One region of the Pseudoalteromonas sp. S558 genome, then DNA from elsewhere that is predicted to be linked to it. Evidence: predicted binding sites of a transcription regulator. Region 1 holds the regulator's gene; each other region holds the start of a gene.
What was found. Region 1 encodes FliA, which starts transcription of late flagellar genes. Its sites were predicted from a motif close to CTAAAGNTNNNNNNNNNNNNGCCGATA; they were not measured.
Positions count from the first base shown of each region.

Region 2: CWB66_RS01370 (VC2046/SO_2500 family protein) is a predicted target of FliA. The motif match lies at 2,489-2,515, and genes of this name have one in related genera.
Region 3: fliS (flagellar export chaperone FliS) is a predicted target of FliA. The motif match lies at 5,373-5,399, and genes of this name have one in related genera.

Region 1 is NZ_PNDU01000137.1:14,654-26,714, reverse strand. Features, by position in the region: gene fliR (flagellar biosynthetic protein FliR) at 1-777, shown strand, start outside; gene flhB (flagellar biosynthesis protein FlhB) at 787-1,917, shown strand; gene flhA (flagellar biosynthesis protein FlhA) at 1,990-4,098, shown strand; gene flhF (flagellar biosynthesis GTPase FlhF) at 4,120-5,607, shown strand; gene CWB66_RS10830 (MinD/ParA family ATP-binding protein) at 5,600-6,460, shown strand; gene CWB66_RS10825 (RNA polymerase sigma factor FliA) at 6,487-7,197, shown strand; gene cheY (chemotaxis response regulator CheY) at 7,238-7,621, shown strand; gene CWB66_RS10815 (protein phosphatase CheZ) at 7,638-8,405, shown strand; gene CWB66_RS10810 (chemotaxis protein CheA) at 8,421-10,652, shown strand; gene CWB66_RS10805 (protein-glutamate methylesterase/protein-glutamine glutaminase) at 10,709-11,869, shown strand; gene CWB66_RS10800 (flagellar motor protein) at 11,862-12,061, shown strand, end outside.
Region 2 is NZ_PNDU01000017.1:19,521-31,581, forward strand. Features, by position in the region: gene CWB66_RS01355 (SulA-like leucine-rich domain-containing protein) at 1-327, shown strand, start outside; gene CWB66_RS01360 (YchJ family protein) at 358-837, shown strand; gene CWB66_RS01365 (DUF6172 family protein) at 1,305-1,607, opposite strand; gene CWB66_RS01370 (VC2046/SO_2500 family protein) at 1,927-2,454, opposite strand; tRNA gene CWB66_RS01375 (tRNA-Tyr) at 2,567-2,651, shown strand; tRNA gene CWB66_RS01380 (tRNA-Tyr) at 2,701-2,785, shown strand; gene CWB66_RS01385 (M48 family metallopeptidase) at 2,816-3,502, opposite strand; gene CWB66_RS01390 (MHYT domain-containing protein) at 3,706-6,978, shown strand; gene CWB66_RS01395 (response regulator) at 6,959-7,951, shown strand; gene CWB66_RS01400 (VOC family protein) at 7,948-8,388, opposite strand; gene CWB66_RS01405 (HD domain-containing protein) at 8,390-9,121, opposite strand; gene CWB66_RS01410 (class I SAM-dependent methyltransferase) at 9,186-10,376, shown strand; gene CWB66_RS01415 (PilZ domain-containing protein) at 10,392-10,688, opposite strand; gene CWB66_RS01420 (response regulator) at 10,697-11,077, opposite strand; gene hrpA (ATP-dependent RNA helicase HrpA) at 11,153-12,061, opposite strand, start outside.
Region 3 is NZ_PNDU01000221.1:255-7,329, reverse strand. Features, by position in the region: gene CWB66_RS14955 (aminotransferase class III-fold pyridoxal phosphate-dependent enzyme) at 1-721, opposite strand, end outside; gene CWB66_RS14950 (cytidylyltransferase domain-containing protein) at 714-1,463, opposite strand; gene CWB66_RS14945 (aldo/keto reductase) at 1,500-2,369, opposite strand; gene pseC (UDP-4-amino-4,6-dideoxy-N-acetyl-beta-L-altrosamine transaminase) at 2,366-3,511, opposite strand; gene pseB (UDP-N-acetylglucosamine 4,6-dehydratase (inverting)) at 3,525-4,526, opposite strand; gene CWB66_RS14930 (hypothetical protein) at 4,576-4,899, opposite strand; gene fliS (flagellar export chaperone FliS) at 4,908-5,294, opposite strand; gene CWB66_RS14920 (sigma-54 dependent transcriptional regulator) at 5,706-7,075, shown strand, end outside.

The DNA.
Region 1 (12,061 bases):
GAGCTGCCATTTTCAGTAATCATTCAATGGTTGAGTGACTTTTTATTACCGCTAGTACGAATAAGCTCAATGATAATGGTGATGGCGGGTTTAGGCGCTAAAAATGTACCCACACGAATAAAAGTGGGGTTAGCGGTTGTCGTTACTCTTGTTGCTTTACCTAACCTTCCTCCTGCGACATTCACCAATTTATTTTCTTTTGAAATGATTTTAGTTGTGATCCAGCAACTGCTGATTGGCGTGGCGATTGGGTTTGCATCTACGTTATTATTAAATACATTTGTTTTAGCGGGACAAATATTAGCAATGCAAACGGGCCTTGGTTTCGCCTCAGTTGTTGATCCCTCCAATGGTATGAGTGTACCTGCTGTTGGGCAATTTTATTTGATTTTAGCGACTTTATTATTTTTTGTATTTAATGGTCATTTAATGATGATCCAAATGGTTATCCATAGTTTCGAAGTGTTACCTGTTGATGGTAATTGGTGGGCTGTTGATCACTATTGGGATATTGTAACGTGGGGTGGCTGGATGTTTAGCACGGCCTTGGTACTATCGCTTGCCCCCTTAACTGCAATGCTGGTTATTAATATGTCGTTTGGCATTATGACGCGTGCGGCACCACAATTGAATATCTTTTCTATTGGCTTTCCACTAACGCTTGTGGCGGGGCTTATTATTATTTGGGCTACGTTAGGTAACTTTATTTTTCAGTTCGAATATCAATGGCTCAAAATGATTGAGTTAATGTGTACTTTAGTTGGCTGTTCGCCATAGGAGAGCCTAATGTCTGAAGATTCAGGACAAGAAAAAACAGAAGAACCCACATCGAAAAAAATTGATGAGTCGAAAAAAAAAGGCCAAATAGCACGATCTAAAGAACTCGGAACCATGTTTGTTTTAATTTTCTCTGCAATTTCGTTATTAATGTACGGACCAGAAATAGGTAAAGGTTTGTACAATATAATGGGACGTATGCTTAGTTTGAATCGAAATGAAACATACGATACAACTAAAATGTTTGCTGTATGGGGTGAGGTTTCGGATGCTTTAATTTTCCCGATGGGCATGTTTGTATTTATAATTGTCTTAGCTGCATTTATTGGTAACACCTTGTTAGGTGGCTTTAATTTCAGTTGGGGCGCGGCGGCACCTAAAGCAAGTAAAATGTCGCCTATGAAAGGTTTTAAACGCATGTTTGGGTCGCAAGCGGCTGTTGAACTTGTAAAATCACTTTTAAAATTTGGTTTAGTAGCCAGCTTTGCGGTGTTTTTAATTAATACATTTTTTGATGAAATACTACATTTAAGCGTAGAGAATACGCCAGGTAATATTATTCATGCTCTGGAAATTTTGGCATGGATGTTTTTGGGTCTATCGTGCACTTTAATTATTATTGCAGCTATTGATGCGCCATTTCAAAGCTACAATCATAACAAACAACTAAAAATGACGTTGCAAGAAGTTAAAGACGAATATAAAAATTCAGAAGGTGATCCTCAAATAAAAGCACGCATAAGGCAAACGCAAAGACAAATGTCGCAAAAGCGAATGATGCAAGACGTACCTGACGCTGATGTTATTGTTACCAACCCAACACATTATTCTGTGGCGCTAAAATACGATACAGAGCGTGCAGGAGCGCCTATTGTGCTAGCCAAAGGCATTGATGAAATGGCGATGCAGATTCGTAAGGTCGCAATCGGCAACGAAGTACCCGTTGTAGAGTCCCCTATGCTCACTCGAGCTCTTTATCATACAGCTGAGGTGGGCGATCAAATCCCCGATCAATTATTTACCGCTGTAGCTCAAGTTTTAGCGTATGTGTTTCAACTTAAGCGCTTTAATAAAGGGCGTGGAAAACGTCCAACCAAACTTAATAATAAACTGCCTATCCCCGACGCCTATAAATATTAAACCGTTAACTTAGTAACTTGGAATAGTTATTGCTAATTCTATGCAGTGTCAATTTTTTGAAATTGTAGATTTATGAGTTTTAAAGCAGTATTACAACAACTTAACAGAGATAAAAAAGAATATGCCAAAGGGGTAGGTACCCCTTTGCTTGTTCTTGCTGCTTTGGGAATGGTGATTTTACCCTTACCGCCATTTTTACTTGATATTCTTTTTTCGTTCAACATAGCGCTCGCTTTGGTTGTATTACTGGTTACAGTTTATACGATGAAACCAGTTGAGTTTGGTATGTTTCCAGCCGTACTCCTAATCGCAACAATTATGCGCCTAGCACTCAATGTCGCTAGTACGCGGGTAGTACTACTTGAAGGCCACAATGGCGGTGATGCTGCAGGTAAAGTAATAGAGGCCTTTGGCTCTGTTGTTATTGGTGGTAATTACGCAGTTGGTTTGGTTGTATTCTTAATTCTAATTATTATTAACTTTGTCGTAATTACCAAAGGTGCAGGGCGTATTTCTGAGGTATCGGCACGTTTTACCCTTGATGCAATGCCAGGTAAACAAATGGCGATTGACGCAGATTTAAATGCGGGCTTTATTAGTGCAGAGCAAGCACGAGATCGCCGCGAAGAAGTCACACGAGAAGCCGATTTTTACGGTTCAATGGATGGTGCGAGTAAGTTTGTAAAAGGTGATGCTATTGCGGGTATCATCATTTTGATTATTAATATTGTTGGTGGTTTATTTGTTGGTATGATCCAGCATAATTTAAGCTTTAGTAACGCAATGGAAGTGTATACGTTACTTACCATCGGTGATGGATTAGTAGCTCAACTTCCTTCTTTATTACTCTCAATTGGTACTGCAATTGTTGTAACACGTCAAAATGAGTCGCTCAATATGGGCGATCAATTTAAGAAACAACTCGGTAATGAAAAGTCATTATTTATCGCCTCAGGTATATTAATAATAATGGGCTTAGTACCTGGCATGCCACATTTTGCTTTTTTAAGCTTAGGCGCGCTTTTAGGCTACTTAGCTTATTATACACAACAAAGTAAAATTAAAGCGGCTGCCGCTATAGAGGAAGAGGCCGTGAATGGTGCTGCTGGTACTGGCATTGCCAATAAACAAGAGCAAAAAGAACTTGGTTGGGATGATGTACAGCAAGTTGACGTAATTGGCTTAGAAGTTGGCTATAGACTTATTCCACTCGTTGATCAATCGCAAGGTGGTGAGCTGCTCAATCGTATAAAAGGTGTGCGTAAAAAGCTTTCTCAAGAATTGGGCTTTTTAGTTCCACCAGTCCATATACGCGATAACCTGGAGCTTGACCCTAATGCATACAGAATAACGCTTATGGGCGTTTCAACAGGTGAAGGTGAGCTTAAGCATGGCGATGAGTTAGCGATTAACCCAGGGCAAGTATTTGGCCCTATTAAAGGCGTTGAGACTAAAGACCCTGCATTTGGACTCGATGCTGTTTGGATCAAGCCAGATCAAAAAGATGAAGCACAATCTTTAGGCTATACCGTGGTTGACTCAGCGACAGTAGTGGCAACACATATAAGTCAATTACTAACAAACAGTGCGGCATTATTATTAGGTCACGAAGAAGTTCAAAACCTACTAGATATGTTGGGCAAGAGCCACCCTCGTTTAGTTGAAGGACTTGTGCCTGACGTACTACCATTAACCGTTATTGTTAAAGTACTACAAAACTTATTAAATGAAGGGGTCGCAATACGCGATATGCGCTCAATTGTACAAACCCTTGTAGAGTATGGTCCACGTAGCCAAGACCCTGATGTATTAACGGCTGCGGTGCGTATTTCATTACGTAGACTTATCGTTCAAGATGCGGTGGGTATGTCTTCAGAGATCCCTGTCATAACCTTGGCGCCGGAGTTGGAACAGATGTTGCATCAGTCATTGCAGAATGCAGGTGACGAAGGTGCCGGAATAGAACCAGGTCTTGCTGAGCGACTTCAAATTTCATTAAATGAAGCGCATCAAAATCAAGAAATGGCTGGTGAACCTTCTATATTGCTAACGTCAGGAATGTTACGCACTGTGTTATCTCGTTTTGTTAAGTACACCATTCCTGGATTGAGAGTGATGTCTTATCAAGAGGTACCAGATGAAAGACAGATTAAGATTGTTAGCTCGGTAGGCCAACAATAAGATTTAAACAGGGGTTAAACCATGAAAATTAAACGTTTTTTTGCTAAAGATATGCGCACAGTACTTAAAGAAGTTAAAGATGAACTCGGTGTTGATGCGGTTATCATGTCAAATAAAAAACTAGCTAACGGTGTCGAAATTGTGGCAGCTGTTGATTATGAAAAAACGGCCCCAAAACCAGTTGCTCAGTCTCAAAATACAGCAACAGAGCGCTCTAATCATTTAGCGCAATCGCAAAATACGCACAATTTTATAAAACCGGAACCACAGCGTGCACAGCCTTCACCACAGGCTAAAGTTGCAGATAGTTTAGAAGCATTATTGGAACGCCAATCACCTCGACCTCGTTCACCTGAGCTAGCTTCAATGTTTTCACAATCGGGAATTGATACTACCGAAAATTATCAAGAACCTGTAGCTAAACAACGTCCTAAAAATATGTTTTCACATGAAAATGCAGCGCCGATACGCCCTCAAACACAAGCTGATAGCTTAGGTTTTGATGATTTAGAAAGTGATTTTGATGACCTTGAAAGTCCGATAGCACCTCGTCAGCAAGCTAAAAATAATGAAAGCGTAGAGATGACATCTATGCGTGAAGAAATGAATGCAATTCGTCAGCTATTAGAGCACCAAGTCTCAGGTTTAATGCAACAAGATATGGCGCGACGTGATCCAACGCGTGCATGCATGATTGATCGTTTAATCGGCATGGGAATAGGCAAAGATGTTGCTGAGCAAATGGCGTGTTTTGTACCTGATGATGTTTCTCGCCAGCAAGGTTGGAAAGCTTTATTAGCGATGGTTGAAGATCAAATGCAAACCACGAACAACGAAATACTACGTCAAGGTGGAGTTTACGCATTAGTCGGCCCAACGGGGGTGGGTAAAACAACAACTGTCGCAAAACTTGCTGCACTTGGTGCGCAAAAGTATGGCGCTGATAAAGTTGCGTTAATTACTACGGACACCTACAGAATTGGTGCATACGAGCAACTAGCAACATATGGCCGAATTATAGGGTGTAGCGTAAAGCAAGTTAAAGATGCTAATGAATTGGCTGAAGTTTTATATCATTTACGAAATAAACGTCTAGTATTAATTGACACCGCAGGAATGAGCCAGCGTGATTTACGTTTAACCGAGCAATTAAATACGTTAATGCGTAATCAACGTGTCGATATTCGTAATTATTTAGTATTAAGTGCCACAGCACAAATTAATGTATTACAAGAAACGGTAAGACATTTCAAAAAAGTACAGTTAAGTGGTTGTATTTTTACTAAATTAGATGAATCGTTAAGTTTAGGTGAGATTATTAGTATTGCGATTCAAAATCGTCTTCCAATAGGTTATCTTACTAATGGCCAGCGAGTACCAGAGGACATTCGAGTTGCGAATTCAGAAAAACTAGTAAAAAAAGCTGAGCAATTATATTTAAAAAGAATAAAATCACAACATTCACGACATCAATCAGTGGCGTCGAACACAGTAGGGATGTATGATTAACACAGTATTAGATCAAGCAAGCGGCCTGCGAAAAATGAGTCAAAACAATAATAACGGCGTAAAAGTTATCGCTGTGACCGGTGGTAAAGGTGGAGTAGGTAAAACGAATGTTTCACTAAATACCGCAATCGCATTAGGTCAACAAGGTAAGCGAGTTTTAGTTCTTGATGCCGACTTAGGTTTAGCAAATTGTGATGTGATGCTTGGGCTTCGTGTTGAGCGCAATTTATCGCATGTATTATCTGGTGAATGCGAACTGGATGAGATTTTAGTTGAGGGTCCTGCTGGGATTAAAATTGTCCCTGCAACGTCGGGTTCGCAAAACATGGTTGAATTATCACCTTCTGAACACGCGGGTCTTATTCGTGCCTTTAGCGAATTAAATACCGAATTTGATATATTGATAGTAGACACCGCCGCCGGCATTTCCGATATGGTGCTGAGCTTTTCTCGTGCAGCACAAGATGTAATGGTCGTCGTGTGTGACGAACCAACATCAATAACAGATGCGTACGCACTAATTAAAGTATTAAGTCGTGAGCATGGCGTGTATAAATTTAAAATTGTTGCAAATATGGTTCGTAGCCTTCGCGAAGGCCAAGAATTGTTTGCAAAGCTATCTAAAGTAACAGATCGTTTCCTAGATATTTCTATGGAGCTAGCTGCAACGATACCTTACGATGAAAATATGCGTAAAGCGACACGTCGGCAGAAAGTTATTGTGGAGTTGTTTCCAAGCTCTCCAGCTTCAGTGGCTTTTCGAGCTCTGGCAACAAAAGCGGTCAAATGGCCAATACCGAATCAACCGTCAGGGCATTTAGAGTTTTTCATTGAGAAGCTGGTTAACGGCTAATTATGACAACATTGGTAAATAGAGCTATGGGATATCAATCAACACAAAATTTAAATGTGATTGTTGAGAAACATGCGTCACTGGTTAAAAAAGTGGCATGTCACTTAATTGCTCGTCTACCTCCAAGTGTACAACTCGATGATTTAATTCAATCGGGTATGATAGGACTGATTGAAGCGTCAAAAAACTTTGATGCAACTAAAGGCGCAAGCTTTGAAACGTTTGCAGGTATTCGCATCCGTGGCGCTATGCTAGATGAAATGCGCCGTGGTGACTGGGCTCCGCGTTCTGTACATCGTAAAAGTCGTCTTGTTGCTGAAACGATAAACGAATTAGAAAAAAACTTAAATCGTGAACCTACAGATATAGAAGTTGCTGAAAAACTTGATATTTCGTTAAATGAGTACCATCATATTTTAAACGATGTAAATGCAAGTAAAGTGTTGGGTATAGAAGACCTTGGAATTGATGAAGATGTCATAACTCCAGCAGGTCAAGATTTAACACTAGACAAACCTTTTAATAATGTTAAAAATGAACGATTTAATGAGTCTTTATTAAGTGCAATAAAATCATTACCAGAGCGAGATGCTATGGTGTTATCTTTGTACTATAACGATGAAATGAATTTAAAAGAGATTGGGCATATACTCGATGTTAGTGAATCGCGTGTGAGTCAGATACATGGTCAGGCGATGATTAAGCTAAAAGCAAAAATCAATGACTGGATAAACTAGTAGTAAGTAAATAAAGGTTAAGACCTCACTGGAGGATGTTTTGGATAAAAACATGAAAATTCTTGTCGTTGACGATTTTTCAACAATGAGACGTATTATTAAAAATTTATTGCGTGATTTAGGCTTTACGAATGTTCAAGAAGCAGATGATGGTTCGACTGCTTTACCAATGCTACAAAATCAGTCTTTTGATTTTGTCGTGACGGATTGGAACATGCCAGGTATGCAGGGTATTGACCTTTTAAGGGCAATTAGGGCGGATGACAAGTTAAAACATCTCCCTGTTTTAATGGTAACGGCTGAAGCTAAAAAAGAACAGATAATAGCTGCTGCTCAAGCTGGTGTTAATGGCTACATTGTAAAACCATTTACAGCTGGCACATTGAAGACCAAATTAGAAAAAGTGTTTGAACGCTTAGGTTAATTATAGGGAGAGGCTTATGTCAGCACCTGCTGCGCCTCGAATAACTTTAGAACAAGCGCGTCAACTCGTTGTTTTTTTAGAAAACGACGAGCAAGATAAAGCTGATCAATTAATTTTAGATACAGCGTCTAAAGAGCAGTCAGAGATATTTGCTGAAGTTGGCAAGTTAACGCGTCAATTGCATGAAGCTCTAAAAGGTTTTGAGCTAGATTCGCGTTTAACAAACTTAACAAACGATGCAATTCCGGATGCTAAAAAACGACTTAGTTATGTCATGGAATTGACAGAGAATGCTGCAAATAAAACCATGGATGCGGTTGAGGCAAGTCTCCCTATAACTCAGGAGTTAGCGGGTGAGATAGCAGCCATTAAACCGACATGGGATCGGTTAATGAGTCGGGATATAGAGCTTGGTGAGTTTAAAACTCTGTGCCACAGCATAGATAAGTTTATGAGTAACTCACACAATAAAACAGATGAATTACAAAATTTAATGACAAATGTTTTAATGGCGCAAGATTATCAAGATTTGACTGGTCAAGTTATTCGTCGAGTAATTGAGCTTGTAAGAGAAGTAGAAGAAAGCTTACTTCATCTACTCACTGCGTTTTCTGCGCAGGATGTGGGTACAGTTAATATAGTAGAACAACAAAAAACAGAAGAACCGATTGCCGTACAAACATTAGCAGGTCCCGAGGGCCCTATTATTGATAAAGAATCGCGTAATGATGTTGTGTCTGATCAAGATGAAGTCGATGATCTTTTATCAAGTTTGGGCTTCTAAGAGGAGAGTAACTGCATGTTTGAAGTCGATGAAGATATTTTACAAGACTTTCTTGTAGAAGCAGGAGAAATTCTTGAACTTCTATCCGAACAGTTAGTTGAACTGGAAAATAATCCAGAAGATACCGAACTATTAAATGCTATATTTCGAGGCTTTCATACAGTAAAAGGCGGTGCCGGATTTTTAGCTATGACAGAGCTTGTTGATGCTTGTCATGGTGCAGAAAATGTATTTGATTTGCTCAGACAGGGCGTTCGAACTGTAAACTCTGAATTAATGGATGTTATCTTACAAGCATTAGACACCATTAATGAAATGTTTGCGACAATTCAAAACCGTGATAAGCCTGAGCCTGCAGATCCTCAATTACTTGAAGTCCTACATAAATTAGGGTTACCTCCAACGGAAGATGAGTTATCTGGAGCATCTTCTGAAATTACAGCAGACGAACCTGAACAGGCTGATGTCGTTGCCACAGAAAACGGTGACAATAACACTATCAGCTCACAAAGCCCTGACGACGACCCATTTGCATTCGATGAATTATTTAGTAGTTCGGCTTCGCCAGCCGCCGAATCGCAAATTGATGAAATTACAGAAGATGAATTCGAAAACTTACTTGATGAACTGCATGGTAATAACCAAAGCTCTGAGACTAAGAAGCCTGTAAGTACTACTTCTAGTAGTGACATTACTGATGACGAGTTTGATAATTTATTAGATGAGTTACATGGTGTTGGTAGTTTTGGCACTGTTGATGTACAAAAAAGTGAGCCAGTTGCTTCGCATACGCCGCAAGAAACAGCGCCTGTCGCCAATAACTCAGGCTCTTCTGATGATGATATTAGTGACGCTGAATTTGAATCCTTATTAGATGAATTACATGGCAAAGGCAGCGCACCTAAATCTGTAGAAAGTAATCATCCCGTAACTGCAAAGCCTGCACCTCCAAAACCGGCTGTTCAGGCAAAGAAAGTTGAGCCTGCGCCTGTTAGTAAGCCCGCTAATAAGCCTGAAGCAAAAGCACCAAGTCCTGCTGCTCCAAGCCCAGCCGCAGCTCCGAAAAAGGCAGTCGCGCCCGCAGCTGAAACTACAGTACGTGTAGACACTAAGCGCCTTGATCAAATTATGAATATGGTTGGTGAGCTAGTACTTGTGAGAAATCGCCTCGTTAGTTTGGCCACCAATTCTGAAAGTGAAGCGATGGGTAAAGCAATATCAAATTTAGATGTTGTAACCGCCGATATTCAAGGTGCGGTTATGCAAACCCGCATGCAACCGATCAAAAAAGTATTTGGGCGTTTTCCTCGAGTTGTTCGTGACTTGGCGAGAAGCTTAAATAAAGATATCAATTTATTACTGGTCGGCGAAGAAACTGATTTAGATAAAAACTTGGTTGAAGCGTTAGCCGATCCGCTCGTGCATTTGGTCAGAAACTCAGTCGATCACGGCATTGAAATGCCAGATGTACGTGAAGCATCTGGAAAATCAAGAACAGGTACTGTTACGTTATCAGCGTCTCAACAAGGCGATCATATTTTGCTTACTATCAAAGATGATGGTGCTGGTATGGATGCTGAGAAACTCAAGAAAATAGCAATAGCTAAAGGTGTACTTGATCATGACCAAGCAAGTCGACTTTCAAACACTGAAGCTTACAACTTAATTTTTGCACCAGGCTTTTCAACAAAAGAAGAAATTTCGGATATTTCCGGACGTGGTGTTGGAATGGATGTTGTAAAAACAAAAATCACCCAGCTTAACGGTTCTGTAAGTATTGAATCAGAGTTAGGTGTTGGTACAACATTAGAGATTAAAGTACCGTTAACGCTCGCAATACTTCCAACGTTAATGGTTGTTGTTGGTGCACAGACATTTGCATTACCACTTGCTGGTGTTAGTGAAATATTCCACTTTGATTTAACTAAAACAAATGTTGTTAATGGTCAGTTAACTGTTATTGTCCGCAAAAAAGCGGTTCCATTGTTCTACTTGGAACATTGGCTTGTAAAAGGGGCCGATCGTTCTTTGCGTAAAGATCAAGGTCATGTCGTGATTGTTCAAATAGGCACGCAGCAAGTTGGTTTTGTAGTGGACTCGTTAATAGGGCAAGAAGAAGTTGTAATCAAACCTCTTGACGCTTTATTACAAGGCACTCCCGGAATGGCTGGCGCTACAATAACTTCTGATGGTGGAATTGCATTGATTTTAGATGTTCCAAGTATGCTAAAACATTACGCGAACTGACAATAAGTAGGTGTAGTATGCACTACACCTACGTCTAAACTAAATAAGAGAGCTCAATGGTTGTTAAAGTCTTAGTTGTTGATGATTCGAGCTTTTTTCGCCGTAGAGTAAGCGAAATTCTCGAACAAGACAACGATATTAAAGTAATTGGCTTTGCTGTAAATGGTCGAGAAGCTGTTGAAAAAACTGAGCAATTACGCCCTGACATGATCACGATGGATGTTGAGATGCCGGTCTTAGATGGTATCAGTGCTGTTAAAGAAATAATGGCAAGCAATCCAACCCCTATTTTAATGTTTTCGTCGCTAACACGTGATGGTGCTACAGCAACACTAGATGCGCTAGATGCTGGAGCAATGGACTTTTTACCTAAAAAGTTTGAAGACATTGCCCGTAATAATGATGATGCAATAAAGCTTTTACAAACAAAAGTAAAAGAGATTGGCCGTCGTCGCATCCCTCGTTCATTTAAGCCTTTAGTTCCGGCTAAGTTAGCACCAACATCCCTAGCGCCGAGTATAAAGCCATCAATAGTTGCTAAAGAGACTAATATACGCCAGCCAGATAGAAGCTTTCAACGCTCAGCAGTGCAGCCTAAGTCATCAGTAAATGCTTCAACAATTCGCACTAGCGGTAAACATTATCAACTACTTGCGATTGGCACATCTACTGGTGGGCCTGTGGCACTGCAAACTATTTTAACTCAGTTACCAGCTAACTTCCCGCACCCCATTTTGTTGATTCAACATATGCCTGCGGCATTTACACCGGCATTTGCGACGCGCTTAAATAGCTTATGCAAAATTAAAGTAAAAGAAGCACAACAAGGCGATCGTTTACAAGCTGGAACGGCTTATTTAGCACCCGGTGGTCAGCAAATGATGGTTGAGGGGCGTGGAGCTGCAAAAACGTTAAGAGTTTTTGAAGATCAAAGCGAACGAATCACTTATAAACCAAGCGTCGATGTAACATTTGCAAGTGTAGCGAAAGCTTATCAAGGCGATGTGTTAGCAATAGTGTTGACTGGTATGGGAGCTGATGGGCGTGATGGAGCAAGAATGCTCAAACAAACGGGTGCAACGATTTGGGCACAAGATGAAAATAGTTGTGTCGTTTATGGTATGCCACAAGCATTAGTAAATGCTGGGCTAGCCAGTGAGATCTTAGCGCTTGATGACGTAGCTGTGAGAATAAAAAGAGAAACTGGTTGTGGATAAGCTTTCTATTCTAGGGCTACTTATTGCGCTAGGATCTATAGCAATTGGTTACTCTTTGGAAGGGGGCGTTGCATCTGCATTATTTAATGTCCCTGCGCTCGTTATAGTGCTTGGTGGTACATTGGGTGCTGTGATGTTACAAACATCTGCAAGCACCTTTAAAAAAATGCTAAAAATAAGCCATTGGGTTTT
Region 2 (12,061 bases), on a different contig from region 1:
GTGCTACATCAGTACAATAATCTAAACGCATGGACATTATTAATCGCACCAGATAACGTACCTAGTAAAGCATTACTTGATTCATGCTCTATTGATACAAGTAAATTACTTGTTATTAGACAAAAGCACCTAGTCAATTTAGAGTATGTATTAAATTCGGCGTTACATAACGGTAATTTTTCAGCAGTAATTACATGGACAGACATAGTAAATAACCAATTACTTAATAGCTTATCTTTAGATCTGAGTAAAACACGAACAAAACTTTACTGTTTTACAAAAAATATTCAAATTACAAAGATACCCCATAGCCAACAAGCTTGTTAAACTAACGCTTTTATACTGTGTAGAACAACTATGAACTCACTGAACTCTATAAGCTGTTTATGTGGCAGTCAGCAAGAATATGCAGACTGCTGCGAACCTCTTCATTTAGCAAAACAACAAGCTCAGACTCCTGAACAACTAATGCGTTCGCGTTATACAGCTTATGTACTTAAAAATGCAAAATATGTTTACCAAACCTATGCAAGTGAAAAGCAAGCTGAAAATCCTATTAAAGAAATAAACGATTTTGCTAACAGCTGTCGATTTATAAATCTTGATGTCATTAGCTCACACCATGATGAAGATAAAGGCGAAGTGGAATTTAAAGCTCAGTACTTTTACCAAAGTCTGTTTTGTGAACTTCACGAAAAATCGCAATTCATTAAAGAAAATGCTCAATGGCGTTATTTAGATGGCACTATATTTCCAGTTACGGATATTAAGGTGGGTAGAAATGATGATTGTCCATGTGGTAGTAATAAGAAATACAAAAAATGCCACAGTGTGTAATATATAATTTTATTTAACCCCTTTACATAAGTAAGGATTGTTGATTATAGGCAGTCCTTTATTGATATAAATACACTTAACCCCCCTCTACTCTTGTAGCTACCTTATTCATGTTTATGCCAATTATTGCGGTGTGTAGTTAGCGTTTAAACGCTACATTTACCAGCGCACCAAACTTGCTTATACCGATTCGCTTAATTAAGTGATCTATTTTGAGGGAAGGAAATCGTATCGATAACAAGGCAAAAAATTTGTCCTTTAGTTGTTCTATATCAGAAATTTTTAACAAAGTTAGCGTCAGGTTTAATCCCTCAAATTGATTAAGTATTATTGCGGATTGGTATTATTTAAACATGCCTCCTCTGTTTTAGTGAACAACCGATAAACGCCCACACTTAATATTTATAGCGTAAAACAAAAAATGAGCCACTTGAGCCCATTTTATAATTTCGAATACTGACTAAATATTATTCGTCATCATCTAAGTCTAACTGTTGACGCTGAGCTGGTCGTGCTAAAATCTCTACATAGAAAGAAGTCAGACCTTGCTTTTCAATTTCACCAATTTGGTTACTTAATTCAGCTACGTGCACAACTTGTGCATCTTCAGCTGTGTTACCAAACTTACAGTCAAATGCCCAATAATCTGCATCTTCAGGTAGTGTTTTATTGCGCTCTCGTTTCAAATATTTTTTCACTTCATGCTTTGCAGCATCAACCATACGAGGGTATTTGATTTTCTCGTGATTCAGCGTGAATGTTTTCTTCATTACGTTCCTAATTACCTTGGTTTAATGATAGCGGCATTTCAGTCATACCATTTGCGATCATTATAGCAATTGCAATTAACTTTTGGATGCTTTTTTTGCACTAAATCAATTATTAGCCAATATCATTAAATTAATCAGTAATAGTGATGCGAAAACACAAAAAACAACATATAGGGTTACTCGATATACCTAACTTTTAAAGCTGTAAGAAGGTAAATCAATCGGTAAGTAAGAGTCAATTTCCTAGGTTAAATTACAATATGCATTTATCCCTGAATCACATAACTAACACGCTTGCTGCTTCCTATTAGATATTTTCTCAAGCAGTAACTAAGTGTAAAGGGTCATGTAAAGCATCGTTATTAAGGAGATCGTAAAAAGCAGCGGCGTCCATCGCTGGATTAGAAAGTTGCGTTTCTGTGTTTTTTATACGTCTACGCACAGCAAGCTCGCAATTATCAATGATATTCAACGGAATATGCGTTACATCATCTCTTATAAAGAGGGGCTCTGGATTCAAACAATGATTCAATTTAATATCGTTCATTCCAGAGCGTTCTCCAGCACTGATCAGTAGTGAAGCGTTATGTTGACCAATCAACATATCAAATTTATCTGGCGCTAAAAGTTGCTTAGGACCAACACCCAATTGTTTGCGAAGCGCATCATCAGTAATAATTGCGTCTTCGAGTTCTGTTTTTGGTAAGTGAAATTGGCTAAAATCAAGTGCGTCATGCGATAACATTGCGAGCAAAAGAGAAAACTCTCCTCTTCGCTGTTCGTGCACACTTTTGTTAAGCCGTGTGCTTAATTGGTTCTCAGTGATCAACAAATCATCGATTTGCATAGTCTTTAGCCGATTGTTGTAGGTTATAGATATTTATCGGCTTTTTTTCATTTTTCTTTAGTTTTTTTCTTTACTTAAATACATATTTTGCTATTATCAGCGCCGTTGCATTGGAGGGGTTCCCGAGCGGCCAAAGGGATCAGACTGTAAATCTGACGGCTCAGCCTTCGCTGGTTCGAATCCAGCTCCCTCCACCACTTTTCTTACCGCTAAGTTAAGTGGGGCCAAATGTAACAAAATTAGTGTGGAGGGGTTCCCGAGCGGCCAAAGGGATCAGACTGTAAATCTGACGGCTCAGCCTTCGCTGGTTCGAATCCAGCTCCCTCCACCACTTTTAATCTTCCCTTGTAAGCAATAAAGTCTAAAACATCCACTGTAAGCTCATTCCATTAATTTTTAACCATTGTGATGCTGATTTATGATCAGGGTAAAATATTTCAACTCGCTGCCAAAATGCTTTACTGTGGTTTAAATGACGCAGATGAGCTAACTCATGAACTATTACATAATCAATTATGTGCTGTGGTGCACCAATAAGGTGTAGATTAAAGGTCAAATCACGTTTGCTGTTACAACTCCCCCACTTTCTTTTATAAATCGCAATACTCAAATTGTGTGGTAAAGCCTCGTTCATTTGTGTACAAAAATACGTAAGTCGCATTTCTATATAAGCTGTTAGCTGCTCTTTTAAATACTCTTCTAATAATTTTTGATACTTTAATTGTTGATGTTTAACACGTTTAGATACCGTAATTAACAAGCCAGCTAGTTGTGGTTTTACACCAGAGTAGTGACCTTGCTCAAACTGCACATTTACTTGCTCAGAATAAATACATATTTTTTTAGTTTCAAAGGGGTATTGCTTGCAGTCAACAACAGTGAGTTGCTTAAGCAATTGCGCATCAACCCATGTCTTTTTTTCTAAAAGCCAACTATCAATCTGCTTTTTTGCAATATAGCTAGGTGCGTATACGGTTACCTGCTGGTTATGAACTTTAATCGCAACGGTTTTTCTTCGTGCGCTTTTTTTTAGCTGATATTCAAACACTTCAATTTCTCAAATATAAATATTATTTACCCATCTAGGTAATATATTAGCATCATCTTAATTAAAAAAATTAGCTTTATTAGTTAAAGTACTCTCGTATTCAGTCGTTATGAAATAGTGCTTTATTAACCGCAGTAAATTAACTGTTTATTAATTGCTTAATTATATTAAACTAAAATAGTGATATTACATTGTGAGTTATTATGCTGTCAGCTTTTTTCATTACGGACCAAGATCCTAGTTTAATTGTGAATGGGGTTTACGATCCTATTTTAGTCTCAATGTCTGTCCTAATCGCTATATTTTCTGCATTTTTTACCACCAAACTCATTGATTTAGCAAAAAGTACTAAATTTCCAAGCTACCAACGTTTAGCCAATATTACCGCAGCCACTGTTTTTTCTGTTGGTATTTGGAGTATGCATTTTATTGGTATGCTCGCTTTTTCACTCTGCACTAATATTCAATATGATCCCATGATTACATTATTGTCATTTATACCCGCATTTTTAGCCTGCCAATGTGCCGTATCTATGCTGGTAAGTAGTAATGGGAATTTCAAAATACTGGCTACTTGTTCGATTTTACTTGGTGCTGGTATTGGCACAATGCACTACAGTGGCATGGCTGCGATGCAACTGGCGCCCTTATTACGTTACGACCCTGCTATGTTTGGCCTCTCTATTATTGTTGCTATCGCACTTTCATTTTTCGCCTTGTATAGCCGCTTTAATCTTGAAAAATTGTTTCCTAAATTAGCCCCTTTTCAGAGCCGACTTATCAGCGCTATTGCTTTAGGCTTAGCCGTCACCGGTATGCATTATATGGGTATGGCCGCAACCCGATTTGTGACTACATCGCCTATTTTATATGAAGATACAAACGCTACTGCAGGCTTAACATTTGTCGCCATTGCGGTAGCAACAGCAACAATAGCTATCACGAGTGTTGTTGGAGTACTTAATGGTATGGTGCGCTACAGAATGTTACTAGAAGCTAAATCAGCAGACGAATCGCGCCTAAATGCGATTTTAGGCACTGCTATAGATGGAATTGTAACCATTGATCACAAAGGTATAATTTTAAGTTTTAATAACTCAGCAACAAAAATATTCGGTTGGTGCGAAAGTGAAGTACGAGATCGCAATATTAAAATACTCATGGATGATAGCATCGCGGCCAATCACGATAATTACCTATCAAAAGCTAAAAATGTTGATTTAGGAAAAGTAATCGGTGTCAATCGTGAAATATCCGCTAAACATAAAAACGGATACTTATTTCCGATTCGATTAGGTATTGGTGAAGTTAATCAACCTGGCCAAAACCCTCTATATGTAGGCTTTATTACTGATTTAACCGAGCAACGAGAACTGCAACGAAGCCTAGTAGAAAAAGAGCAACAGTATCGCTCTTTAATGGATAATATGCCGGGCGTTGTGTTTAGGTGTAAATTTGATGAAAATTGGACAATGCTATTTATTAGCCCGAGTGTTCTTGAATTAACGGGATATCAATCAAAAGAATTTATCGAGCATTGTATTGAATTTAATGACCTTGTCTTGAAAACTGATCAGCCAGCTATTCTTGTTGCTGTAAATAAAGCGTTCACACAAAAGCGTCAGTATTCTATTGAATATCGGATCCGTCACCGCAATGGAAAAATTCTATGGCTACTTGATAGGGGGACTTTTGATTTTGATGAGCACGGTGAATCCCAATGGATTGACGGTGTGCTAGTCGATATAACAGAGCGAAAAGAATACGAGAAAACGCTTGAAACTGCAAAACTTCAGGCAGAAGAAGCCGCTAACGCTAAACAATCTTTCATGGCAAACATGAGCCATGAAATACGTACTCCTATGAACTCAATTATTGGTTTTAGTGACTTGCTCATGGATACGCCTCTTGATCAACAACAACAAAAACATCTCATTACTGTTAACAATGCCGCTCGTTCATTATTACGCTTACTCAATGAAGTTCTTGATTCAGCAAAGCTAGAACGTGGAAAACTTGCTGTAGAGCCAGCTCATTTTAGTTTGAAGCCAGTCATAGACAGTATTATTTCGACATTTTGGCTAGAAGCTAAAAAGAAAAATCTAAGTCTAACACTCAATATTGAAGAGTCGGTAAGTAAGACCTATTACGGAGACGCTGATCGACTGAGGCAAATACTTACTAACCTCATTGGTAATGCTATAAAGTTTACAAAACGTGGAGCTGTTACTGTCACTGTAAGTACAACGCATAATGAACATCTTTTTTTTGAAGTGCAAGATACCGGTATTGGTATCATAGAAGATCGTATACAAGCCATATTTCAGCCCTTTGAGCAAGCTGATGGGACCACAACTCGACGATTTGGTGGTACTGGGCTTGGGACTACTATTAGTAAACAGCTTGTAGAGCTAATGGGAGGCACTATAGACCTCACTAGTGAAGTGGGTAAAGGTAGTTGCTTCTACTTTTCATTACCGCTTGAAGCCGGGGACGAAGCAAAAATAGATTACTTCGATGGGTTACATACCCAATTACCAGCTCTTAGAATCCTTGTTGTTGATGATATTGAACAAAATACGGAGCTGCTTTCGTTACTGCTTTCACGGGATAAACATACCGTAGTAACAGCAAGTAACGGACTTGAAGCTGTGAGTATTTTTAAGGAACAAAACTTTGATGTTATTTTAATGGATATTCACATGCCTGAATGCGATGGTATTGAAGCAACACTCAAAATACGTGAGCTTGAAAAACGAAGACAATTAAAATATACACCTATCATTGCTTTAACAGCCAGTGTATTACAACAAGATAAATTGACAGCCAAAAAGTCTGGGATGAATGGTTTTACTAATAAGCCAATTGATATAAACCAGTTAAATCAAGAAATTGCACAGGTTCTTGGGCTGAGTTTAGTAAAAGAAATCGCCGTAGCACACACTGACCATAATACTAATCACATTGATTTTAAAAAAGGTTTGGCTTTGTGGGGCTCAAAATGTAGACAACTTACAGAAATCACTAAATTTATGAACGACAGTGGCAAAAAATTTAAAGTACTTTTAAACGAGCCCCTATCTGATGTTAGTAACTTCAAAAATTTAGTGCATACGTTAAAAGGGGTGGCAGGAAATCTAGGCCTGATAACGTTAATGGAATTGCTAGATAATTTAGAGTACGCAGAAGATACCAAGGTAAGTAGCACTCTCAGTGCCATAAAAGAAGAGCTCGCTATCATAGTTCAATTGTTGGCAAAAAATGTGTGTAAGCAGCCAAAAAATAGTATAGATGAAAATATTAGTATTTTGTCTGTTTTAGAACTAAAGGCGCTTTGTGAGGTATTGTATCAATATGCTCAAAATGCTGAACTTAACGATGAGCTTATTGCCCAATTACTTCTCAACTCAGATATACAATTTGCAGATGAAGTAAAAAGTATAATCACTGCTTTTGATGGATTTTTCTACCGATAGACCTCGTATTTTAATCATTGACGACGAACCAGCAAATCTCAAAGTAATGCGAGAAGTGTTAGGTAATCAATATCGCATGTCATTTGCTAAATCAGGTGAAGCCGCACTGGCCTTACTTGAAAAAGATCTACCTCAACTTATTTTACTCGACATTATGATGCCAGATATGAATGGCTTTGATGTTTGCCAGCGAATAAAAAACAAAGCTAGCACGTCTCATATTCCTATTATTTTTGTCACTGCATTAGATGATGAAAGTGATGAGTTTAAAGGCTTTGAGCTAGGCGCAGTTGACTATATCACCAAACCAATTAGCCCAGCTATTGTCAGGGCGAGAGTGAAAACACATCTCTCATTAGTTCAAGCGGAACAATTAAAACAAGCACATGTTGATTTAGTTCAACGCTTGGGACGGGCCGCTGAATATAAAGACACTGATACTGGCGAGCATATTATTCGTATGAGTCAATATAGCAAGGTCCTTGCCTTAGCCCTTGGTATGCCAGAACAACAAGCTGAACTGCTGCGCCAAGCGGCCCCTATGCATGATGTTGGTAAAATAGGCATTCCTGACGCTATTTTATTAAAACCAGGGCGATTAACAGGCGAAGAGTTTGAATATATGAAAAAGCATGCTGCCATAGGGGCGCAAATCTTAGCAAATTCACCCTCCCCACTATTACAACTAGCTCATAAACTCGCAATTGAACACCATGAAAAATGGGATGGCTCTGGCTACCCCAATGGAATACGTGGTGAAGATATATCAATTGAAGGAAGAATTGTTGCCGTTGCAGATGTTTTTGATGCCCTTACGTCAAAACGTCCTTATAAAGAAGCATGGAGCGTAGAAAAAACAGTTCAACATATGCAAGCGCAAGCAGGAGCTCATTTCGATCCCGCTCTAATCGAACTATTTGTAAAAAACTTAGACGATATTATTGCTATAAAAAATGCAAATCAAGAAAGCTAATTCTTTTTAGCACTGTGGGAGCCAAGCTCAACATTTGGGTAATAAGATTTTATATACCGATAGTCATGTGACGTAATTTCATGGCTATTACCACTTTCATCTTTAAAATACATTGAAAACGTTACACCATGATCAGCAAGAACCGCTTTTATATTTAGGTTTTCAAAGTAGTTAAGCCACTCTATAAATTGCTCCCCTGTAGCCAAAAATGCAATTCCTTTACTACGCCCCTCACCTTCAAAAAGTGCTAAGCGGGTTGTTGAACTTGCATCTTCAAGTGTTAAAGGGCCTCGTCCGTCCTCATCCCAAAAGGCAAGTTCGGGAACTATGCTAAAACCTAAAACGCGCTCATACCATTTAACTGCACTCGACAAGTTATCAACATTTAAATGGCAATGATCAATACCAGATAATTTAGGCATATTTTTATTATTCACGTTACTCACCAATTTCTGACTTTAATTGCTCTAAAAACTCATGCATGTAAGCTGTACGCCTATTCGCTTCTGTTTTAGCTGATGGGGTATTCATGCTTTCAGCAATATGTAATAGTTTTATAAAAAAATGATCGAGTGTATATTTTTTATCATCAGCTTCACGTTCACTACAAAAAGGGTCGTCTGGGTTATACAATAACCGTCCAATTGAGCCGCCAACTTTCATACATCGACTCACTCCAATCGCACCCAGTGCATCCATTCTGTCAGCATCTTGTACTATTTGTGCCTCAACTGTTTTAATTTTTATATTTGCGCTAAAACTATGCGCAGCAATTGCATGATGAATCTCATCAAAGAGTGATTCATCATAATTAATCGATTTTAAGAATTCTAATGCTTTATCAGCTGCCATAGCAGAGGCTTTTGCACGATCAGGGTGGTTTTTAGCCACTGCCACACAATCGTGCATCCACGCTGCGGGGAGTACTACTGACATATTAGCCTGCTCTGCATCACACAGCTGTATTGCAACACGCACCACTCGCTCTATATGCGTAATGTCGTGTGCTACATCAGCGTGCACAAAAGAGGTTATAAACTCTCTACATTGTGAATTAAGTATTTCTAAATCAGGGCTTAAAACGGCGTCAGGCACTTTCAGGTTCCAAAAGCTAATTAATCGATAAATTACACGTACTTTACCGTGCTTTATGCCCCCCTTGCAAAACATTCATTGTATGTTGCCCGCTGCTTGACTAAAATACAGCGCTTATTTATTACTACTGAGAAGCCTTATGTCATCTGCCGTTTACCTACAAGCTGGTCGCGATAAATCATTAAAAAGAAAACACCCTTGGTTATTTTCAAAAGCCATCAAAAAAATTAAAGGTAAACCTGGATTAGGCGACACAGTAACGATTCACGACAGTGAAGGTAAGTTTTTAGCCACTGCAGCTTATAGCCCTCACTCACAAATTCGTGCACGTGTTTGGAGCTTTGACGAAAAAGAAATCATCGATCAACACTTTTTTGAACGCCGTTTACGCCGTTCATTAGAAGCACGCAGTCAAGTCATTGAAGAAGGCGGATTAACAGGCTTTAGATTATGTGCAGCTGAGTCTGATTACTTACCTGGCGTTACAATCGATAAATTTGATAATGTACTAGTTTGTCAGCTACTAAGTGCGGGTGCCGAGCGTCATAAGGGCGAGATTGTTGGCGCGTTAATGGCTATTTTTCCAGGTTCTAGCATATACGAGCGCTCAGACGTAGAAGTACGTACAAAAGAAGGTTTGGAACCAATTAAGGGTGTTCTTTGGGGTAATGAGCCAACACAACCTGTACTTATTGAAGAAAACGGTTTAAAAATTGAAGTCGATATAATTGAAGGTCATAAAACCGGATTTTACTTAGATCAACGTGATAGCCGCGCTGCACTTGAGCGTTTTTCAAAAGGTAAAACGGTACTTAACTGTTTTAGTTATACAGGGACATTTTCACTATACGCCCTGCGTGGTGGGTGTGATCATGTTACTAATGTTGATGTATCGCAACCAGCGTTAGATACCGCTAAACGTAATGTTGAGCATAACAACTTAGACTTAAATAAAGTTGATTTTGTTAAGCAAGATGTATTTAAGTTACTGCGTCAATACCGCGATGAAGGCAGACAATTTGATACCATCGTAATGGATCCACCAAAATTTGCTGATAATAAAGCACAACTAACAGGTGCGTGCCGTGGTTATAAAGATATCAACATGATTGCTATGCAAATACTTAAACCCGGTGGCACATTATTAACGTTTTCTTGCTCGGGTTTAATGGAGCAAAATTTATTTCAAAAAGTTGTTGCTGATGCAGCGCTTGATGCAGGTAAAGATCTACTTATAATGGAACGCCTAAATCAAGCAGCCGATCATCCCATTGCTGGCAGCTACCCTGAAGGTTTTTACCTAAAAGGTTTAATCTGTAAGGTCTATTAATAGCTAAGTAGCTAATTAATTAAATTCTATTATTTCAAGCCCTGCGGTTACCGTGCCATCATCTTCTTTGCTGGCACGTATTACTTTTGCCGTTGCTTTTAAAGGGGCAATACTTGGGTGTGTTGATGCGATATCAACCGATAAAATAGTTTCAGGCTCAAGCAAATCATCTAAATGCAGTGATAACCCTGTTGCACTTAAATCAACGCATTCTGCCGTGTAATTCAAACCAGCTACAGGCTCTATCGTGGTTAAATTTGCAGTTGTATTTACCTGCATACGTCTGAAGTTTCGTTTGTCATCTGTAAACATAATTCCCTCTATACAATTGTATTAATTTGCTCGAGCAATACGCTCATCGAAAATGGTTTGACTACATAGGCATCACATCCTGCATCAAACCCAGCCTTTTTTTCCAGCTCAGATTCAAGGCCAGATACCATAACAACCGGAATGTTTTTTGTCTCCGGCGTATGCTTCAACATTCTGCACGTATCGTAGCCATCAAGGCCAGGCATACATACATCAAGTAAAATTATATCTGGAGGATTCGCAATCGCTGACGCTAAACAGCTCTGTCCAGAGTCCGCATAGCTAACATCAAATTTGGACGCGAGTGCAGCTTTAAGTATCTCATAATTAAAATACTCATCGTCAACAACTAATAAATTTCGTGTTTTTGGTTCAATCAATGAGGACATGTTTATGTCGTTTCCTTCTCAAAGCAAAAATAAACCCTTCCATTAAGGTACTAAGCTTAATACGAAATGCAAGCTTTATTCAATTTCTTTTATCGCATTTAAAATTCGCTTCGACGATATTGGATAAGGGGTTCCTAATGTTTGAGCAAATAAAGAAACTCTTAGCTCTTGTTGCATCCAAAAAATTGCCGTTACGTCTTGTGGTATTGGCATGCCTTTGGGCGTTTTATTCACTAATTTTTTGTATTCTTGAGCAACTTTATCCAGTTCCAATACACATAATCTATCTCGATTAGGATCAACAGGTAATTTTTCCAAGCGTTTTTGAATAGCTTTTAAATAACGAATTAAATCTGTTATTTTATCTGCGCCATGCCCGCTCACAAAACCTTTAAATATAAGTGACTCAAGTTGTGATTTTATATCGCCGTGCGCGGTTATCATGGTTAAATCAACGCGCCCTTTCATTTTTTTATGCAACGCGTGAGCAATACTGAGTACTTGCTCAACCTGCGTTGCAATCGATACAACGGCATCACCCAGCTCACCGCGTATTTGCTCTTTTACTGTTTCAAATGATTTTTCGTCGCGTATATCACCATGTTTTACTAATAAACTATCAACACCAGCGGCAATACAGTCATCAATTAAATCAGCGATTTTACCAAATGGGTTAAAGTACAAACCCAGCTTTGCCTTATTCGGTAAGTTTTGTTGTAAGTACTTAATTGGCGATGGGACATTGAGTAAAACTAAACGGCGCAGACCTTGTTGATGTGCTTGCTGCGCTTTTGCTTCACTATCAAAAAGTTCCACTGCAGCCGCTGATTTTTTATCCACCAGCGCAGGGTATGCTTTTATCTCATATTGACCTTGCTTTTTAACGTATGACGCTGGCAGCTCACCAAAATCCCATTGTGTTAAGTCTGATTTTTCAATGCCTTTATCGGCTACTTTCGACAGTGTTTCGGTTACTTCACCTTG
Region 3 (7,075 bases), on a different contig from region 1:
GAGCGCCATGTAAATCAAATCGAAAACCTGTAATAGTTTCATCAAAAATGAGAACAGTGCCATATTTTTGACAAAGTGCTTTTACTCCTTCAAGAAATCCTTGCTTTGGGTAGGCAACGTTCATAGGTTCCATAATTACAGCAGCAAGCTGTTCAGGGTGCTCATTGAAGAGTTTTTCTAATGAATCAAGGTCATTGTATGTAAAAGTATGGGTAAGCGCTCTAACACATTCAGGAACACCTAAGTTTCTGGTTGTGGAGCCAATATACCAATCTTGCCAACCGTGATAACCACAAACAGCAACATGCTCTCTTTTTGTATACGCTCTTGCTAATCGAATTGCTGCAGATGTTGCGTCACTGCCATTTTTACCAAAACGCACCATTTCTGCACAAGGTATTAGTTTTACTAGCTCTTCAGCAACTTCCATTTCGAGTTTATGAGGAAGAGAAAACGTAACACCTAAAGCAAGTTGATTGACAACAGCTTGGTTTATCTCAGCATCACAGTAGCCTAAAGATATTGACAGTAAACCATTAACAAAATCAATATATTCGTTGTTATCGGCATCCCACACTTTAGAGCCATAACCTCGCTCAATAAATAAAGGTGCAGCATTTTGGGGAAATGCAACTTTGCTTTTGCTGAAGGTTTGAGAACCAAGCGGTATCGTTTTTTCAGCTCTTTGTAGCCATTCCCCTGAGTTAGTATAATTATTCATAGCCTTCTTCTTTATCTTGTTTTAATGATTTTAGCATTCCCTCATTACGCGAGAACTGGGCGTTGATAGAGCTCAGTTTTGGTTTCATAGAGAGTAAATGGAGTATATCTTGATAATTAAAATAGTGATTTTGAGCATATAGATGATCATAAATTGCAGAGATTAGTGCAAAATCTTCAGGCTCATCAACGGTCCATCTGTGATTAGATAAATCAGTCTCACTTTGGATGTTTTGTAATTGATATTTTTGCGGATTATTACGTATATATGGCGTTACATGCTCCAGCTCTGAGGGCTTTTTAGCGTATTTATAAGCATCTAGGAGTGCGTTTTTACTGATGACTTCCGTATCAAGACCATCTGGGAATGTGCTTTTCAAGCAGTTACTTGTGTAATCATTGCTATTAATTAGATGCGCATTAATAACATGATCTATAAGTGCAGAGTCTATAACTGGGCAGTCGGCGGTCACTCTAACTACGTGCTCGCATGGGTAAGCAAGTTGTGCATAATAATAGCGACTAAGTACGTTATTTAAATCGCCTCTAAAACACAACAAATTGTTTTCTTTACAAATAACTTCAAGTATATCGTCACTTTTTTCAGTACTTGTTATAACAATCAGTTTATCTATTTTTTTACATTGCTGTATTCGTTTCGCTTGCTGTACAAACATAGGTAAACCGTGAAGGTTTTTAAGTACTTTGCTTGGTAGGCGCGAAGAGCTAACTCTGGTTTGCATGAAGGCGTTTATCATATGTTTAATTCCGGCTGTATCTTAACTGACCCACAGAGAAGGGTTAATTAGCGCTAATTCAGAGGTCGCTAAAGAGTTTAAAACGTCATCAGAAGGGAGTTTTAGATTTTTAGCGTCGGCGTAGCGCTGAATTAATTGCGTTAATTGGTTTTTTGAGCAGCAACCTATTACGGCGCTTTCAATATGTGGTGCCTTTTGAGCAACAATGGCCATTGCGAATGTAAGATAATCACATTCTAACTCTTCAATAATTGCGTTATATTTTGAGAAAAGGTGACCGAACTGAGAAAAATAAGCACGCTTTTGAATTTCTGGTTGTAGTAACAGCCCTTGCAAAAAAATCGAACGAGCGTGTAACTTTATATTTTTCTTTATTAGTAAATTTGTTACTTCGGGTTGAATAAAACGCTGATCTAGCCAGTTCAATGGCGCTTGTACAATGTCTAAATTATACATGTCACTAAGTAAACTAAGTTGTTCAGGAGTGTAAATGGACACGCCGATACGTTTAATGATGCCAGTGTCTTTTAATGCTTCTAATTGCTTGAAGTGATTTTTACCAGCGTTATTTAATAAAGGGTCGATATTATGAAATAAAACAGCATCTAATTCTTCACGTTGTAGATTAGAAAGGCTAAGTTGTACTTGTTCTTCAATACTTAAATGACTGCTAGCGGATATTTTTGTTATGACTGAAAAGTGATTGCTAAAACCAGACGTGCCAATGTTCTTTTCACTATTTCCGTATGCTAAAGCAGTATCAAGTGTAGTAATGCAGGATGCTTTAGCCAGAGTGAGCATTTGCTTAATTTCATCAACGTTAACTTGGCCTTGGTCATTACTAATACCGTAATTTAAACCGAACTGTGCAGTTCCTAGGGCTAATTTCATACTAACTCATTAATCGTCTGAATAATAAATTCTTGTTCTGACTGCGTTAATCCAGGGTGCAGTGGGATGGTAAGTGACGTTTGGTAATATTCAATCGCGTTAGGAAAATCACTTTCTTTAAAACCAAGAGCAACATAATAGGGTTGAATATGTATAGGAATATAATGCAGATGACTCATTATTTTTCTATTACGCAATTCACAAATTAAGGTGTGATGAGCTGCTTTGTCCTCCAGCTGTAAAATATACAAATGATAGCTAGATAAACACGCATCTGATTGCGCTAAATGATTTAACGGTTGTGCTTTAAATGCTTGAGTGTAAATAGAGGCGATAGCATTTCTGGCTAAAATAAATTCATCTAGCCGCTGCATTTGACTAACACCTAACGCAGCTTGTAGTTCGGTCATCCGGTAATTAAAACCAAGTTCAATTTGTTGGTAATACCATGGACCATGGCTTGCCTCTGTCATTTCAGTAGGATCAGTTGTAATTCCGTGACTTCTTAAGCGTTTTAATCTTTTTGCTATGTATTCATTATTTGTTACAGCCATACCCCCTTCGGCAGAAGTGATAATTTTAACGGGGTGGAAACTAAATATGCAAATATCTGAAAACTGACAGTTTCCAACTGGCTTACCTAAGTACTGAGCGCCTATTGCATGGGATGCATCTTCAATTATTTTAAATCCGTATTGCGTTGCTAGCTTATGGATGACGAGCATATCGCATGATTGACCAGCTAAATGAACGGGTATAACTACTTTTGGCAAACAGTTTTTTTGTTTTGCATTAATTAATTTTTTCTCAAGTGCGACAACTGACATATTACCTGTCGTTAAATCAATATCTACAAAGTCGATTTTTGCACCACAATATAAAGCGCAGTTAGCCGACGCAACGAATGAAATGGGTGACGTCCATACTATATCGTTTTTGCCAACATCCAATGCTAAACACGCAATATGCAACGCAGAGGTTGCACTATTTGTCGCACAAGCAAAGTCGACATTACAATAGTTTGTAATTGCCGATTCAAACATTGGCACTTTTGGCCCTTGGGTCAGCCAATCTGATTCCAATACACCAACGACAGCATCTATATCAGCTTGTGATATAGATTGTTTACCATAAGGGATCATGTTTACCTGCTGTTTAAAGGAGTGCTTGTGTATTAAACATTTTTATATCATCAATGCTCATATAATGATGATTATTTAATGAATTATACTCAAAGCCTTGAGGAACCTTATGTCCTTTTTCACCAATAGCATTTACAGTAAAGTCATTACTTCGGCTACTAAATTTAATACCCGGTGCTATAAGGTAATGATCATGATATTCATAGGTTTCAAAGCATAAATCGGCAGGGCACATAACTTCATGAAGCTTTTCTCCAGGTCGTATCCCTATATCTTTTATAGGTAAGTCTGGTGCCATGGCTTTTGCTAGATCTATTATTCTGATTGAAGGTATTTTAGGAACAAAGATCTCACCGCCTAACATGCGCTCAAAATTGGTTAAAACAAAATCGACACCTTGCTGCAAGTTAATCCAAAAACGTGTCATTTCTAGGTGAGTAATCGGAATGTGATCACGACCCTCATCAATAAATTTTTGAAAAATAGGCACTACAGAGCCCCTCGAACACACAACATTACCGTAGCGCACGACAGAAAATGTAGTCCTATGACCGCCTGCAATATTATTTGCTGCAATAAATAATTTATCTGATGCTAATTTTGTGGCACCGTATAAATTAATAGGATTTGCAGCTTTGTCGGTAGATAGCGCGATGACTTTTTCAACATTGTTATCAAGTGCTGCATCAATTACATTTTCAGCCCCATTAATGTTGGTTTTTATGCATTCCATTGGGTTGTATTCTGCGGCAGGGACTTGCTTTAGTGCTGCTGCATGAATTACATAATCCACACCACGCATTGCTCTTTGTAAGCGAGCTTTATCTCTAACATCGCCGATAAAATATCGCATACAAGGTTGATCAAACTCTTGCTGCATTTCAAATTGTTTTAGTTCATCACGCGAGAATATTATGATTTTTTTTGGCTGATAACGCTCAAGTAACGTTTTAACGTACTTTTTACCGAATGAACCTGTGCCACCCGTTATGAAGACAACTTTTCCGTTAAACATTTTGTATATCTCCGTTGGATGCTTAGTTAATAGTTAGTAATACTCTAAATTAAGAGTTGGCTTTGTATTGATTGACCGCGTTATTGCTTTTTTGCTTACTTATTATTTTTTCTGCAACTTGTTGTTTAGCATATTCTATTTTAGCAGATAGTTTTCCAATTAGATCAATTATTAATTCAAGCTCTGCGGCGGAATAAAAGTTTTCATCTTTTGCGATAGATTCTTTCAAATGGCTATCTAAATCATTATGAGCGTGAGTAGCGCTTTCAACTTGCAGCACTTCGTCATCTGATAATAGTTCTATAAGTTTTAAACATAGTTCACGGGTGTGACAATCGTTTATTGATAGCTCAGTAATTGACTTTCCTAACATGGTTAATCCTAAGATCTATGCTCTAGAGGAATTGCTTCCCAACCTGATTTAATCTCTTTGATCAGCACGATAACTTCATCAAGCTTATCTATGTTATTTTCCATATTGGCCATCAAAAGCGTGCGCTGGCAATAGTCGTACAAAGAGTCTAAGTTTGTAGATACTGCATTATCACCTTCAAAATTCAGGACTTGCTGTAATGCCCCAAGCAATGTAATACAGTCTGAAATAGCAATTCCTTTCTTATCAAACTCTTTACGCTGGATGAAGCCTTTTGCTGCTGAAAGTTTACCAACAATATTTGCAAACACTAATTTGACTTGGTCATAAGGCGTCATTTCTTTAACGCTACTTACAGTGACTTGACGGTATTTATTTATCGACGCGTGTGCCATATAGGTAATTCCTAGAAATTTAATTACAATACTTAAACCTTAAGCAAGTTTAGTTCCAAAATGAACATAACGTTTACTTATCGGCAAATAAGTTTGTTTCTTTAAAAAAATGCATGCCATATTTCAAATATTTTACTCTTATTGATATAAAACTACTATTGCAAGTTATTTGCGTGTGTTGGGTCGTTAGGTATATTTACACTCTTAATGTAAATTAGCATTTTTTAGTACTTTAATGTGCATGCCTAGATTGTAAAGAGTTATTAATTAGTTATTAAGTACTGCTTTTTTGATTTATATGTCTGTTTTTTGGCGTTAATGTCAAAAAATTGCCGCTAGTGCTTGCATCCAAAATTTACTGGCTTACAATTTCATTAATAAATAAATTAGTGAAATTATGGCTCGCTATATATGATCTTGATTTTAGATAATAATAACAACCGCTCGATAGGGTTAAATGCATCACTTACTTTTATTGGTGAAGCCGTTCAACTTTTAGACGAAGCAAATTTTGAGCAAGAATGTGCGAAGTATCAACAAAAAGAATGCATTGTAATTTTAGGTGCCTTGCAATCACTCGATCATGAAAGCTTAATTAAGTGTTATCCAACACTGCCATTTTTGCTAATAGGCGAAACGCTAAAACCATTACTTAGTATCGCCAATGTAGTCGGACTTATTTGTGAGCCATTTAGTCATGAAGTAACAACGCAGTTGCTTCACGATTGTCAGCAATATCAGCGAATGCTTCCCAGTGACCATAAACACTCTAAACCGCATAAAACTTTTGATGGCCTTGTGGGTGAAACCGATGCAGTTAAGGATGTACGCTTTTTAATTGAGCAAGTTGCAAAAACTGACGCAAATGTTTTAATTTTAGGCGAATCGGGAACTGGTAAAGAAGTTGTTGCGCGCAATGTACATTTACTATCAAAAAGAAGCGCTGGGCCGTTTGTGCCAGTCAATTGTGGTGCGATCCCAGCTGAACTTTTAGAAAGTGAATTGTTTGGCCATGAAAAGGGCGCATTTACAGGGGCTATTTCGGCGCGTAAAGGCCGATTTGAACTAGCACAAGGTGGCACGCTATTTTTAGATGAAATAGGCGATATGCCATTGCAAATGCAAGTAAAGTTATTGCGTGTTTTACAAGAGCGCAGCTATGAACGTGTTGGTGGTACTAAGGCGATTCAGGCAGATGTACGTGTAATTGCTGCAACGCATCGTAACCTAGAAAATATGATTGAAGAAGGTAGTTTTCGTGAAGATTTATACTATCGCTTAAATGTATTTCCTATCGAAAATCCATCGCTTAGTGAGCGCGCTGATGATATTCCATTGCTGCTAAAAGAGTTAATGCGCCGTGTTAATGATCAAACAGGATCAACGGCTAAATTTACCGAGCGTGCTGTTGATAGTCTAAAAGAGCATGCGTGGCCAGGGAATATTCGTGAACTCGCTAATTTAGTTGAGCGCATGGTGATTATGTTCCCTGAAAAGGTAGTTGATATTCCTGATTTACCTAATAAATATCGTTATATTGAGGTTGAAGCATACGAGCCAGAATACCCAGAAGAGTTAATGGAAAAAGATGCGTTTAACGATATATTTAGTACTGGTTTTAGTGATTATGACGAAGAGCCTGAGCCTGAATTCAACCAATCTGGAAGTGGTTTACTACCCGGTGACGGGATCGAACTTAAAGAGTATTTAGCTGAGCTTGAAATTAGCTTAATTACCCAAGCACTAGAGCGTTTTGATTACGTCGTTGCTCGTGCTGCTGA